2 regions of the Ureibacillus sp. FSL K6-3587 genome follow, and region 1 is predicted to be linked to the other one. Evidence: riboswitches for the same ligand, from Rfam matches in the RefSeq annotation. Region 1 holds a riboswitch; the other holds the start of a gene.
What was found. Region 1 has a riboswitch for glycine ahead of NSS77_RS03850 (ACT domain-containing protein). Riboswitches for the same ligand answer to the same signal wherever they lie in the genome.

Region 1 (6,538 bases):
TTTAATAAATCGATGAATGCTTCTGATTTAATCGCTCTTGGGGTTGGAGCAGTTGTCGGCACAGGAATTTTCATTTTGCCTGGTACGGTGGCCGCTGAACATGCAGGCCCCGCCATTGTTTTTTCGTTTATTTTCGCGGCGATTGTATGCGCTTTTTCCGCCCTTTGTTATTCCGAATTGTCTTCAGCAATTCCGGTTGCCGGCAGCGCATATACATATTCATACGTCATTTTCGGCGAGCTCATTGCCTGGATTATCGGATGGAGCCTACTGCTGGAATACGGGCTGGCTGTTGCGGCAGTGGCAACCGGTTGGTCCGCATACTTCCAATCCCTCATTGAAGGGTTTGGAATTCATGTACCTAAAGCTCTGTCCGGACCATTAAATCCATCCGAAGGCACCTTTATCAATTTGCCGGCGATTTTCATCATCGTCCTTTTGGCCGCCATTTTATCTTTGGGGATCAGAGAATCCAACCGCTTGAATAAAATCATGGTGTTCATTAAACTGGGGATCATTTTGCTGTTTATTTTCGTCGGAGTGTTTTATGTGAAGCCTGAAAACTGGCAACCATTCGCTCCGTTTGGCTTTAAGGGGATTTTGACGGGTGCGGCATTGGTGATTTTTGCGTATTTGGGGTTTGACAGCGTGTCCTCTGCTGCGGAAGAAGTCAAAAATCCACAGCGGAATATGCCGATTGGAATTATCGGAACCCTTGTGATTTGTACAATTTTGTATGTGGCTGTTTCCCTCGTTTTAACGGGAATGGTCCCATATACGGAATTGAATGTCGGAAACCCTGTTGCCTACGCGATGGAATTGGCAAATCTGGATTGGGTGTTTGGAATCATTTCCCTCGGTGCGGTAATCAGCATGATGACGGTCATTTTCGTGATGATGTATGGAGGGACCCGTTTAGTGTACTCCTTCGCCCGGGACGGAATGCTTCCAAAAGTGCTGTCAGAAATCCACCCACGACTTAAAATTCCATTGAAAAACACATGGATTTATGCGCTGTTTGTATCTATTTTCGCCGGTTTCATACCAATCGATAAATTGGCGGAGCTTGTAAATATCGGAACTTTAGTCGCTTTTGCCGCTGTTTCCATCGGCGTCATCTATGTTAGAAAAATGAAAATTCCAGGATTGAAAGACGGATTTAAAGTGCCTTTATATCCAATTGTGCCGATTCTGTCATTTATCCTTTGCGTATTCATGATTACCCAATTATCTTCCTTCACAATGTTCACCTGCTTCATTTGGATGTTGATCGGTTTATTCGTCTATTTTGTGTATGGAAGAAAGCATAGCATATTGAATAAATAACGAAGAAAAGAGTGGATGAAGAAAATGATGGTTTTCTCACCCACTCTTTTTTCTTTGCACAATGGTTCGGCTTGATTTGAACCGGCACCTCCTTACAGCGGTTCTACATATAAAAAAGCCGACTCCAATAGGAATCGGCCATTGATAATACTTCAGTTTGCAGGGTTCACTTCCAATTCGGCTTTGATCTTCACGTCTTTTCCTACCAGCACGCCACCTGTTTCAAGCACTGCGTTCCAAGTAAGTCCGAAATCTTCACGATTGATTTTTGTTTCCGCCTCAAAGCCGTACACTTCAACGCCCCAAGGGTTTTTTCCTTTACCGTTGAATTCCACTTCAAATGTTACCGGTTTTGTGACATCTTTAATCGTCAAGTTTCCTGTCACTTCATATTCGCTATCGCCTGTTTTCTTGATTTCCGTTGATTGGAATGTGATTTTAGGATATTTTTCCGCATCAAAGAAGTCTGCAGATTTCAAATGATTATCCCGATCTTCCAATTTTGTATTGATGCTTGCCACATCAAAAGCGAATGAAATCTTTGCATTTGTAAGATCTGTCAAATCGTCCGCTTCAATTTCCGCATCATAAGAATCAAAATGCCCTCTCACTTTTGATACCATCATATGTTTCACTTCAAAACCAATTTCTGAGTGAGCTTTGTCAATAACCCATTTCGCCATTTTTCATTCCTCCTGATTTACTTTATTCTGAATCCGAGATATTTATGAATATTTATCTTGAAGTTCATTATTTTGAATTCGAGATAAATATATCATGCATTAATTTTTTTGTCAATGGATTCAAACCCATTTTTCTGACTCATACTTTAGTAAATTTATTCCCGGTTTGAGCGGAAAAAAACATTCATCCCCCCTCCTTACGGTCAAAATTTTTAAAAATTTCAGTGTATCTTAGTTGACCATTTTCGACAAAGGTGTTAGTATCGTCTAGTATTGGAATTAAATAGGTGTAGCGATGAATGCTGTGGGTAACACTACAGTCAGGAGCAGCTTCTGGAGAGACCACATCTGTGGCGCCGAAGGATTCACAATCTCAGGCAAAAGGACAGAAGAATGATAATACCGTTATTGTTCTTATGCTTTTGAGATTGGGAAACCAATCTCTTTTTTATTACATCAATAGAGGTGAAACATATGAGAAAAGCAATTGTCAGCGTTATCGGAAAAGACCAGGTTGGAATTATCGCAAAAGTGACAACTGTACTTGCAGATCGAAACATCAACATTTTAGATATCAGCCAAACGATTTTACAAGATTTCTTCACCATGATGATGGTCATTGACGTGACAAATTTAAAAGATCTTGAATCCTTGCAGCAGGAACTCAATGAACTTGGAAAATCAATCGGTGTTGTCATTACTGTACAACTTGAAGAAATTTTCAGGGCAATGCATCGCGTGTGAAAGGACGTGCAAACATGAACTTTGAAATTCATGAAATGTTGGAAACCATCCGGATGGTCCGGACAGAAAATTTGGACATCCGTACAGTGACAATGGGAATCAATTTACGGGATTGCGCGGATTCCGATTTCGATAAAATGAAACAAAAAATCTATGATAAAATCACCCATTACGCAAAGGATTTAAAACCTACCGCTGAAAAAGTGGCAAAAGAATACGGCATCCCGATCATCAATAAACGGATTGCCGTGACGCCAATCGCCGATCTTCTAGGCAATGCGACAAAAGAACAGGCTGTGGAACTTGCAAAAACATTGGACCGCGCCGCCGTTACCCTTGGCATCGATTTTATCGGCGGTTATTCCGCCCTTGTGCACAAAGGGATTGCGAAGGGAGATCAAGTGTTATTTGATGCTCTTCCAGAAGCCTTGGCATCCACTGAGCGGGTTTGCGCTTCCGTTTCTGTCGGCACAACCAAAGCCGGCATCAATATGGATGCTGTACGTCAAATGGGCGAAATCATCAAAGAAACGGCTGAACTGACAAAAGAACAGTCCGGCCTTGGCTGCGCAAAACTGGTGGTGTTCTGCAACCCCGTGGAAGATAATCCGTTTATGGCCGGCGCTTTCCTCGGATCCGGTGAAGGAGAAGTCGTACTCAATGTCGGCGTTTCCGGTCCGGGGGTAGTACTCAATGCATTGAAACGTTATCCGGATGCGGATTTGGGAGAAGTGGCCGAAATCATCAAGAAAACCGCCTTTAAAATTACCCGTGCCGGAGAGTTGATCGGACGAGAAGTGGCAAAACGTTTAGGCGTTCCGTTCGGCATAATGGACTTGTCCCTTGCACCAACGAATGCGATGAACGATAGTGTGGCTGAAATTCTTGAAGAAATTGGCCTTGAGCGTGTTGGAACCCACGGCACCATTGCCGCCCTTGCCTTAATGAATGATGCGGTGAAAAAAGGTGGTGCCATGGCTTCATCCTATGTGGGCGGTTTAAGCGGCGCCTTCATCCCAGTCAGCGAAGATAACGGCATGATCCGTGGAATTGAAGAAGGCGCATTATCGCTATCCAAGTTAGAAGCAATGACATGTGTATGTTCCGTCGGTCTTGACATGATTGCCATCACGGGCGACGCACCTGCCAGCACCATTTCCGCAATGATTGCCGATGAAGCGGCCATCGGAATGATCAATAAAAAAACGACTGCTGTCCGTGTCATCCCTGTGCCTGGAGCGAAAGAAGGCGACATGGTGGAATTCGGAGGCCTTTTGGGAAGAGCACCTGTCATCGGGGTCAATCCGTTCAGCTCCGACAAAATCATTCGCCGTGGCGGACGCATTCCGGCCCCTTTGCAAGCATTGGGAAATTAAATCGAGTAGGAGGGAGCGATTAACTCCCGTCCTCTCACACCACCGTACGTACGGTTCCGTATACGGCGGTTCAATTAAGATCATTGACGCAAGTTTTCATAACGAGCTTCAAGACTTTCCAACCCTTGGTTTCTCCAATAGGAGTTACCAAGGGTTCTGTGTAATATTGGACTATTTGAAATACGCCAATAACTCTTCCGAGTATTTCCCCATTCATACGCTTGCCATTGTGGTACGCCAAGCTGAATAAGGTTGCGTGTCTTTGTTTTCGGTTTCTTCCAGTTCTTCCATAGACACATTCGAAGTCTTCTACGAATCCATTTATCTAATTCAAGGAATATAGATTTGGTGTCTGCTAACGCAAAATATCCACACCATCCCACTAGATATTGATTCAGTTTCTGAATGCGGTATTCCATCGGGTAGGGCATCTTGCGTGATGTGATTTCACGAACTTTATTCTTCATTCGTTTAAGGCTTTCTTTTGCGATACGAACCTTTGGCTCTTTATGATAGGTAAAGCTAAATCCTAGAAACTTACGTTTCCATGGACGGTCGACCGCTGATTTCTTTTCATTTACTTTCAGTCGTAGTTTTCCTTCAATGAATCGTTGAATGCTTGCCATTGTGCGAAGTCCTGCTCGTTTACTTTTCACGTAAATGTTACAGTCATCCGCATATCGAACGAATTTGTGTCCTCTTCTTTCCAATTCTTTATCTAGTTCATCTAGTACAATGTTAGATAGTAGCGGACTTAATGGTCCTCCTTGTGGAGTTCCTTCTAATGTGCTTGACACCACACCATTAATCATGACTCCCGATTGTAAATACTTACGAATCAATTTCAGTAATGGTTTATCTTGGATTCTCTTCGCGAGTGTACCCATTAATCTGTCATGGTTGACCTTATCAAAGAATTTCTCCAAGTCCATATCTACAACCCATCGATGTCCATCTCTTATATATTCTTTCGCTTTCTTCACCGCATCATGGGCACTTCGGTTTGGTCTAAATCCGTAGCTGTTTTCAGAGAATGTAGGGTCATACACTTTTGAAAGTACTTGGGCGATTGCTTGTTGAATCAAACGGTCTGTTACGGTAGGGATTCCTAGTAAACGAACACCGCCGTCAGGTTTCGGGATTTCGACTCTGCGGACTGGCATTGGTTCATAAGTTCCCTTGAGAATTGCCTCCTTAATAGATAGCCAGTTTTCGACTATGTGCTGTCGTAGGTTTTGTACGGGCATCATATCTACTCCGTGGCTTCCTTTATTCTGTTCTACACGTTTTAGTGCTTGAAGCATGTTCTCCCGTGACAGGATTTGATTCAAAAGCATCGTTATTCTCCTTCCGTGAATAGCTGTTCTCTTTATGCCAGTGGTCACTCCACCCTCCAAGAGGTCCCCCACGGGATTCACCGCTTCCTTCCTCAAGTGAGGTACTACGTTTTCTGTTTTCATCATGACTCACTGAATGCCAAGGGCTATTCTCTCTTAATTGTTCGGTCCTTCTTAGTTGTTCTAGACCAACTAATACTATGACCTCTGCTGACTTCTGACGGTTCAGCTACTTATCACTAAGTAGGTTATGAAGCGTACTTCACCTATCCGCCAGACCTCCCCGGGTAAGTACATGCACTTTCACACCATCTATCCGCCTCATCTACTCGATATGACCTTCGACAGAAAGAGCTTTGTTTTGTTTTGCAAACTCACTCAATCATACCTAGCCTTATATGAGGTTCGTGTTCCTCGGACCGGTGTTTTGCCTCCAGCTTCCTTCAGATTCCGCGTCACCACGGACACCCTTGCTCTTGGCTAACCTCTACTTCTGTCTTCGGGGTTCGGGACTTACACCCTATAGTTCATGTACATGCCGGGCGCACAAAGAAAAAGAGCGAAAATTTTCGATTTCGCTCTTTTTTATTGCTATATCAGTATTTTTCGTGTTTGGCGATTATCCGTGTTCTATATTACTTGGTTTTTGCGCTTGGCGATTATTTCTCTTTCTGATTCCCCATTTTTAAATACTCTTTCCAAGCCGTGAGTCCCCCTTCTAAAACTGCGACATCATAATCCTGCTCAGCTAGAATGGTTGCACATTTCGTTGCTGAGTTGCCGGTTGTGCAAGTGACGATGATTTCACTCCCTCGCGGCAACGCGGGAAGTTCTTTTTCTTTGTTTTCTTCCAGTCCAAAAATCTCTTTTTTATGGATATTAATCGATTGAATATTATCCCCTTCAATATGGAAATTGTTATATTTCTCCTGATCCCGGACATCTAATACCACAAGTTGCTCTTTTCGTTGCATTTTTTGCATTAATTGTTCAGGCGTGATTGTTTTCAATGGCATGTCCATTCCTCCTATTTAAATAATAAATCCCCTAAGCACTCTTATGCTTAAGGGAC
Region 2 (6,538 bases), 1.1 Mb from region 1:
ATATAACCTATTTGTTTATTAAATGTAAATAAATTAGGGGCTTAAAAAAATAAAAATTTAAGCCCCGGGCATCCTATTGCCTTTTTTAGCCGATTTTAGAAAATTATCAACACTTTGTAGGTTGAATAGTATTTTTAAAAGTAGACAACCAGATGGTTGCCTACTAACTGTAAATTATTGGTTGTATAAGTTTCTGACATTGGGCTCGAGCCGGGCCCGCGGAAAGCGTCCCCGGAACGGAAATCAATTTTCTTCAATTATCAAAAAAGAGGCTGGGACATAACTAATAAAATGAACGAGCTGCAAAAAGAATTTTTTGTAAAAAATTGATATCGTAGAAAATTGATAGGAGTGACGGGGCGAGTTTCTGTCGCGCACGCTTAGTCGCAAAGCAAAAGCTTTCCAGCGACGAGCCCTCTCGAGACCCCGCAGGAGCGAAGGTGTGAGCTCCGAGGAGGCTCGAGCCGGGCCCGCGGAAAGCGTCCCCGGAACGGAAATCAATTTTCTTCAATTATCAAAAAAACACCATTTTCTCACGGGAGAAAATGGTGTTTTTTATCTTTTGTCCCAGCCTCTTTTTATCTTTTGTCCCAGCCTCTTTTTTTATTATTGCTTTTGATAACGCAAAACCGGATGTCTTGCAGCCTGCGTTTCATCCAGGCGGCTTACAACCGTTGTATGCGGTGCTTCTTGAACGATCGAAGGATTCTCCTCCGCTTCTTTTGCAATTTGAATCAGCGCATCACAGAAAGCATCCAACGTTTCCTTTGATTCGGTTTCCGTCGGCTCAATCATCATTCCTTCTTCCACAATCAACGGGAAGTAGATTGTCGGTGGATGGTAGCCGAAATCAAGAAGACGTTTCGCAATATCCAACGTGCGGACACCCAGTTTTTTCTGACGGCGTCCGGATAGAACGAATTCATGTTTGCAATGGCGATCATATGGCAGGTCGAAATATGGCGAAAGTCTTCTCATCATGTAATTCGCATTTAATACGGCATACTCTGTCACCAATTTTAATCCTTCCGGACCCATGGAGCGAATATACGCATAGGCACGCACATTGATGCCGAAGTTGCCGTAGAATGGTTTAACCCGGCCGATGGATTGCGGACGGTCGTAATCGAAATGGAACGTGCCATCTTCTTTTTTCACAAGCACCGGTTTTGGCAAGAATGGGATTAGATCTTTTTTCACGCCAACCGGACCGGAGCCTGGACCTCCCCCACCGTGCGGGCCAGTAAAGGTTTTATGCAAGTTCAAGTGAACGCAGTCAAATCCCATATCGCCAGGGCGCGCTTTGGACATAACCGCATTCAAGTTGGCTCCATCATAGTATACTTTCCCGCCGACGCTATGAACAATTTCGGCAATCTCGACAATATGTTCTTCAAACAAACCGAGCGTGTTCGGATTTGTCAACATGAGAGCCGCTGTATCTTCCCTGACGACACGGCGCAAATCTTCCAAGTCGACCAATCCGTTTTCATCGGATTTCACCGTAATGATTTCGAATCCGGCAACTGCAGCGCTGGCAGGGTTCGTACCATGAGCAGAGTCCGGTACAATCACTTTGTTCCGGTGCCCTTCCCCATTCGCTTCATGATAGGCACGGATCAACATCAACGCCGTCCATTCACCATGGGCGCCGGCAGCAGGTTGCAATGTCACTTCATCCATGCCGGTAATTTCTTTTAAAGCCGTTTGCAGTTCATACATCAATTCCATTGCCCCTTGCACTGTAGATTCATCCTGCAATGGATGAATGTTTGCAAATCCGGAGAAACGGGCAACTTCTTCATTTATTTTCGGATTGTATTTCATTGTGCATGAGCCCAGCGGATAAAACCCGGAATCCACACCATGATTGCGGCGGGACAGCGCAGTGTAGTGGCGCATAATATCCAATTCAGACACTTCCGGAAGCTCGGCCGGCTCTTCACGCAAATATTCTTGCGGAATCAATTCGGATAATTCCACTTCGGGCACATCCAATTCCGGCAAGCTGTAACCGATGCGGCCTTCTTTTGATAATTCAAAAATGAGCGGTTGATTTTCGTTATGCATTGTAAGCCCCCATTTCTTGCACGAGTTGGTCAATTTCTTCTTTCGTACGCAATTCTGTTACGGCAATCAGTACATGGTTCTCAAGATGCGGATAGTCGCGGCCCAAATCATAGCCGCCAATGATGCCTTTTTCCAATAATTTTTGATTGATCTCACTCACCGGCTTATTCACTTTCACAACGATTTCGTTAAAATGAGCCCCTTGGAACGGAACCGTGAATCCTGCTTTCTCAAATGCCGTTTTTGCATAACGAGTTTTTACAATATTTTGCTTCGCCATCTCTTGGATGCCGCGTTTGCCTAAAGCCGTCATGGCAACAGAAGCGGCAAGGGCAAGCAAGGCTTGGTTGGAACAGATATTTGAAGTCGCTTTTTCCCGGCGAATATGTTGTTCACGGGCTTGCAACGTCAACACGAAACCGCGCCGTCCGTCCTGGTCCACCGTTTGTCCGACCAAACGTCCAGGAACTTTGCGCATTAATTTTGACGTTGTGGCAAAATAACCGCAATGCGGCCCTCCGAAACTTTCAGGAATTCCGAACGGTTGCACATCTCCAACCGTAATATCCGCACCCAATTTTCCAGGAGGTGTTAAAACGCCTAATGCCAGCGGGTTGGCTGATACAATGAATAATCCTTTCGCTTCATGGGCCATTTCGCCAATTTTTTTAATGTCTTCAATTTGGCCGAAGAAGTTTGGATATTGCACCATAATCGCGGCTGTTTGTTCATCGATCAATTCTTTCAACGCTTCAATATCTGTGACGCCATCCTTGGTTGGCACTGTCACCACTTCAATGGATTGGCCATAGGCATAAGTTTTCACGACTTCACGGTATTCCGGATGAATAGCTTCAGACACTAAAAGTTTTTTCCGTCTAGTGGAACCGGCGGCAAGCATTCCCGCCTCTGCAAGAGCCGTTCCCCCATCATACATGGACGAGTTGGCCAAATCCATTCCCGTCAATTCCGCAATCATTGTCTGGAATTCAAAAATTGCCTGTAATTCCCCTTGTGAAATTTCCGGTTGATATGGCGTATAAGCGGTATAGAATTCCGAACGGGAAATGACATGATCAACAATGGCAGGTTTATAGTGATTGTATACACCTGCGCCCAAAAATGAAACAGCTGATTCCGTATTCGTATTTTTATCTGCTAATGCTTTCAGTTCTTTCAATAATTCAGATTCAGATACTGCCTCTTTAATATTGTAAAGCCCTTTAAAACGCACCTCTTCTGGAATGTCCGCAAATAAATCGTCAATGCTTTCCACTCCAATGGTAGCGAGCATTTCCTGTTTGTCCTGTTCCGTCATTGGAAGATATCGATGCTTCATTTTTTGACCTCCATTAATTATTTTTCCCGTTTATAAAAAGGTTTCGGCACCACTTGCGCTTTTACCTTCTTATTCCGGATTTCCACATCCACTTCTGTGCCCAAATCAGCATATTGGCTATCCAACAGGGCTAATCCCAAATTCCGTTTTGTGGAAGGTACTTGTGTTCCGGTTGTTACAACGCCGATTTCTGCGTCACCTTTAAAGACTTTATAGCCATGGCGAGGAATACCTTTTTCAATCATTTCAATGCCGACAAGTTTTCTTGAAAGCCCTTGTTCCTTTTGTTTGATCAGCGCTTCCTTGCCGATAAAATCCGACTCTTTTTGAAGTTTCACCGCAAATCCGATGCCTGCTTCAAGAGGTGAGATGGATTCAGATAATTCTTGCCCATAAAGCGGCAGACATGCTTCAAAGCGCAATGTGTCACGGGCGCCAAGACCACACGGAATGAGTCCATCCTCTTTTCCGGCCCCTAAAATTTTATGCCACAGTGCCACAATCGCTTTCGGCTCCCCATATAGTTCAAACCCGTCTTCTCCTGTATAACCGCTGCGGGAAAGCAATACCGGATAGCCGCCAATCGTTGCGGAAGCTTTGAAATGGAATGGTTTTATTTCTTTCAACTCTTCCTCCGTCAGTGTTTGCAATATTTTTTCTGAAAGCGGCCCTTGAAGAGCAATCATGGCATATTCATCGGATTTGTTTGTAATATCCACTTCGCCTTGGGCATGCTTTTTCAGCCATTCAAAATCTTTCTCAATATTCGCAGCATTCACTACAAGCAGATACTGATCATTTCCAAGGTTGTATACGATTAAATCATCAACAACCCCGCCATTTTCATAGCACATTACATTGTATTGTGCGCCACCTACAGGGATTTTTGAGATGTCATTGGATAATATTTTTTGCAGGAACCCGAGCGCATCTTTCCCTTCGACAATGATTTCTCCCATATGGGATACGTCAAATAGTCCTGCTCGTTTTCTTACAGCTTCATGTTCTTCTTTGATCGATGAAAATTGGACAGGCAGTTCCCATCCTCCAAAGTCAATGGTTTTCGCACCATATTTGGCATACTCGTCAAATAATGGTGTTCTTTTTAATTCTCCCATCAAGAAACCTCCCTTTACTGGATCCTCTTTAAAAGCTCATTAATTAATATAGGTAAAAAAGGACAGAAAATCCCCTTGTTTTAGGAATTCTCTGTCCTTTCACCTGAAAGTTACACCTACTGTAAAAGCAGGCTTTCCCCTTGGGTGGCTGAAAAATCAGCGCTCTCCAGAGTTGCGTCCCGTACGAGTCTTTTTGCCTGAGAGATTCATAGTTCCCCTACTTGCTCCTTCGGCGACGTAAACACGTTCTCTCCCCGCACAATCATCCGCCATTATCAAGTTGAACAATCATTATATCTTTGCCAATATCCTAACATTGAACAGGATGTAAGGCAACATTTTTTTAAAATCCTGTATAAAAAGCGAACATTTTTCAAATATAATTTATGTTCATTCGCCTTTCAAACGGTTCACTTGGAATGCCATGTAATTTACCACTTGACGGATTGTTCGATTATGCGTAAAGACGCGGATATGGGCTGCTCTTTTATAAAATTTTCTTCTGTAATAAAATAGTCGTTCCAGCTCTTTTTTTGTCGAACGTTGGGCGATCGGGCGATTTTTATCATTTTTGATCCGGTTGTAAATATCTTCAAAAGGAGCATCCAGAAAGAAAACGAGGCCTGTCCTTCTCATGATTTCCCGGTTTTCCGGTCTCATCGCAACCCCGCCGCCAGTGGCAATAATACAAGCTTCATCCCGGAAATTTCTCAAAAATTCCGTTTCGAGATTCCGAAAATGCTCCTCTCCGTATTTTTCTAAAATTTCAGGAATCGGCATCCCCTGTTGCCTTACAATCTCTTTATCCATATCATAAAAGGGCATCCGCAATACATAGCTTAATTGGCGTCCAATTGCACTCTTTCCGCATCCCATGAATCCTACCAAATATATTTTTCTCATTTTTGACACCTTTCTACACAAAACTCCCAGTTATCGATTCAATAAGTTAATCGTAGCACGAACATTGACGTTTTCCAATGAATTAATGATTGAAAATTGCGTTAAATAGGATGTGCTGTAAAACATTACAAAAGACATTACAAAAAATAGCAGCAGGATGGCGATGGGATACATAACTCCTTTTTCATTTTTTATATTGGACAAATAACGTTCTCTCCTTCTCTATTCCATTCAAAAACCTGACTTTCACTGTCAACAGGTTGTCCGAGATGACAAACTCGGCATTTTGAATTCCAATAAGCAACGGCACATATCCCTGCCCGTTTACTTGCAGCCGGATGACATCTGAAATCTTGTTAATTTTGAGGGTTTTCGATGGTGATTCGACTATGTATAAAGAATTTGCCATCCAATAAACATCCTCGATATCAATCAAATATTGTTGAAAATCCTGTATAAAAATTTCCCATTTTATCTGTTCGTCCGCAAGAAAGGTATCGTTCCATTGTTGTATCAATAAATATATGGCCAATATGAGCTGGGCGAGCAGGGTGAAAGTCAGCAGATGAAAAAGCGCCTCAATCAGTGTAAAGCCGTTTCTATTGTTTCGTACTCTCCATTGGCATCGATGCATTTCAATCGTTCCTTATCCAGATTGGTGAAATGAACACAAATCGTATCTTTTTGGAAAGTCCAACGAAATTCCACATGATCAATCCATTTTGTCCCTTCACTAATCCCGGTTGTCTTTGCAATACGCACTCCCTCATAAGCCACTTCGGAAGCGTGCAATTCCAGGGTCTTATTGTAAAGGGAATGTTGGAGCTGATATACAAAAGGAAGAAAACCCATCAAAACAAAGAGGATGCTGATGACAAACAGCGATTCAATCAGGGAGGCCCCTTTTTCATTCCACATAACGGATTCTTCCTTTATCGATGTTGATGATGATGCTTTTTTCTCCGTACGGGGTCTGAAAAGTGATCGTCCCGAAGTTTTTTACCCCGCCCCTTGTATTGATGGATAGAGTGGACAAATTGCTGAAATCATTAATCGAAATCATATCCGGAATTTTTCTCTCGATGAGGACGTCATTCATTTGATGATA

Region 2: linked by a shared signal. The riboswitch ahead of gcvT (glycine cleavage system aminomethyltransferase GcvT) and the one ahead of NSS77_RS03850 (ACT domain-containing protein) in region 1 are both predicted to bind glycine.

What each region holds. Positions count from the first base shown of each region.
Region 1 covers NZ_CP151969.1:793,771-800,308, forward strand. The annotation lists gene NSS77_RS03840 (amino acid permease) at 1-1,326, shown strand, start outside; gene NSS77_RS03845 (YceI family protein) at 1,479-2,009, opposite strand; glycine riboswitch at 2,333-2,408, shown strand; gene NSS77_RS03850 (ACT domain-containing protein) at 2,484-2,753, shown strand; gene NSS77_RS03855 (PFL family protein) at 2,768-4,129, shown strand; gene ltrA (group II intron reverse transcriptase/maturase) at 4,210-5,466, opposite strand; gene NSS77_RS03865 (rhodanese-like domain-containing protein) at 6,126-6,482, opposite strand.
Region 2 covers NZ_CP151969.1:3,156,836-3,163,373, forward strand. The annotation lists gene gcvPB (aminomethyl-transferring glycine dehydrogenase subunit GcvPB) at 607-2,070, opposite strand; gene gcvPA (aminomethyl-transferring glycine dehydrogenase subunit GcvPA) at 2,063-3,409, opposite strand; gene gcvT (glycine cleavage system aminomethyltransferase GcvT) at 3,427-4,530, opposite strand; glycine riboswitch at 4,703-4,793, opposite strand; gene NSS77_RS15575 (shikimate kinase) at 4,918-5,430, opposite strand; gene comGF (competence type IV pilus minor pilin ComGF) at 5,615-6,064, opposite strand; gene NSS77_RS15585 (hypothetical protein) at 6,013-6,348, opposite strand; gene comGD (competence type IV pilus minor pilin ComGD) at 6,338-6,538, opposite strand, start outside.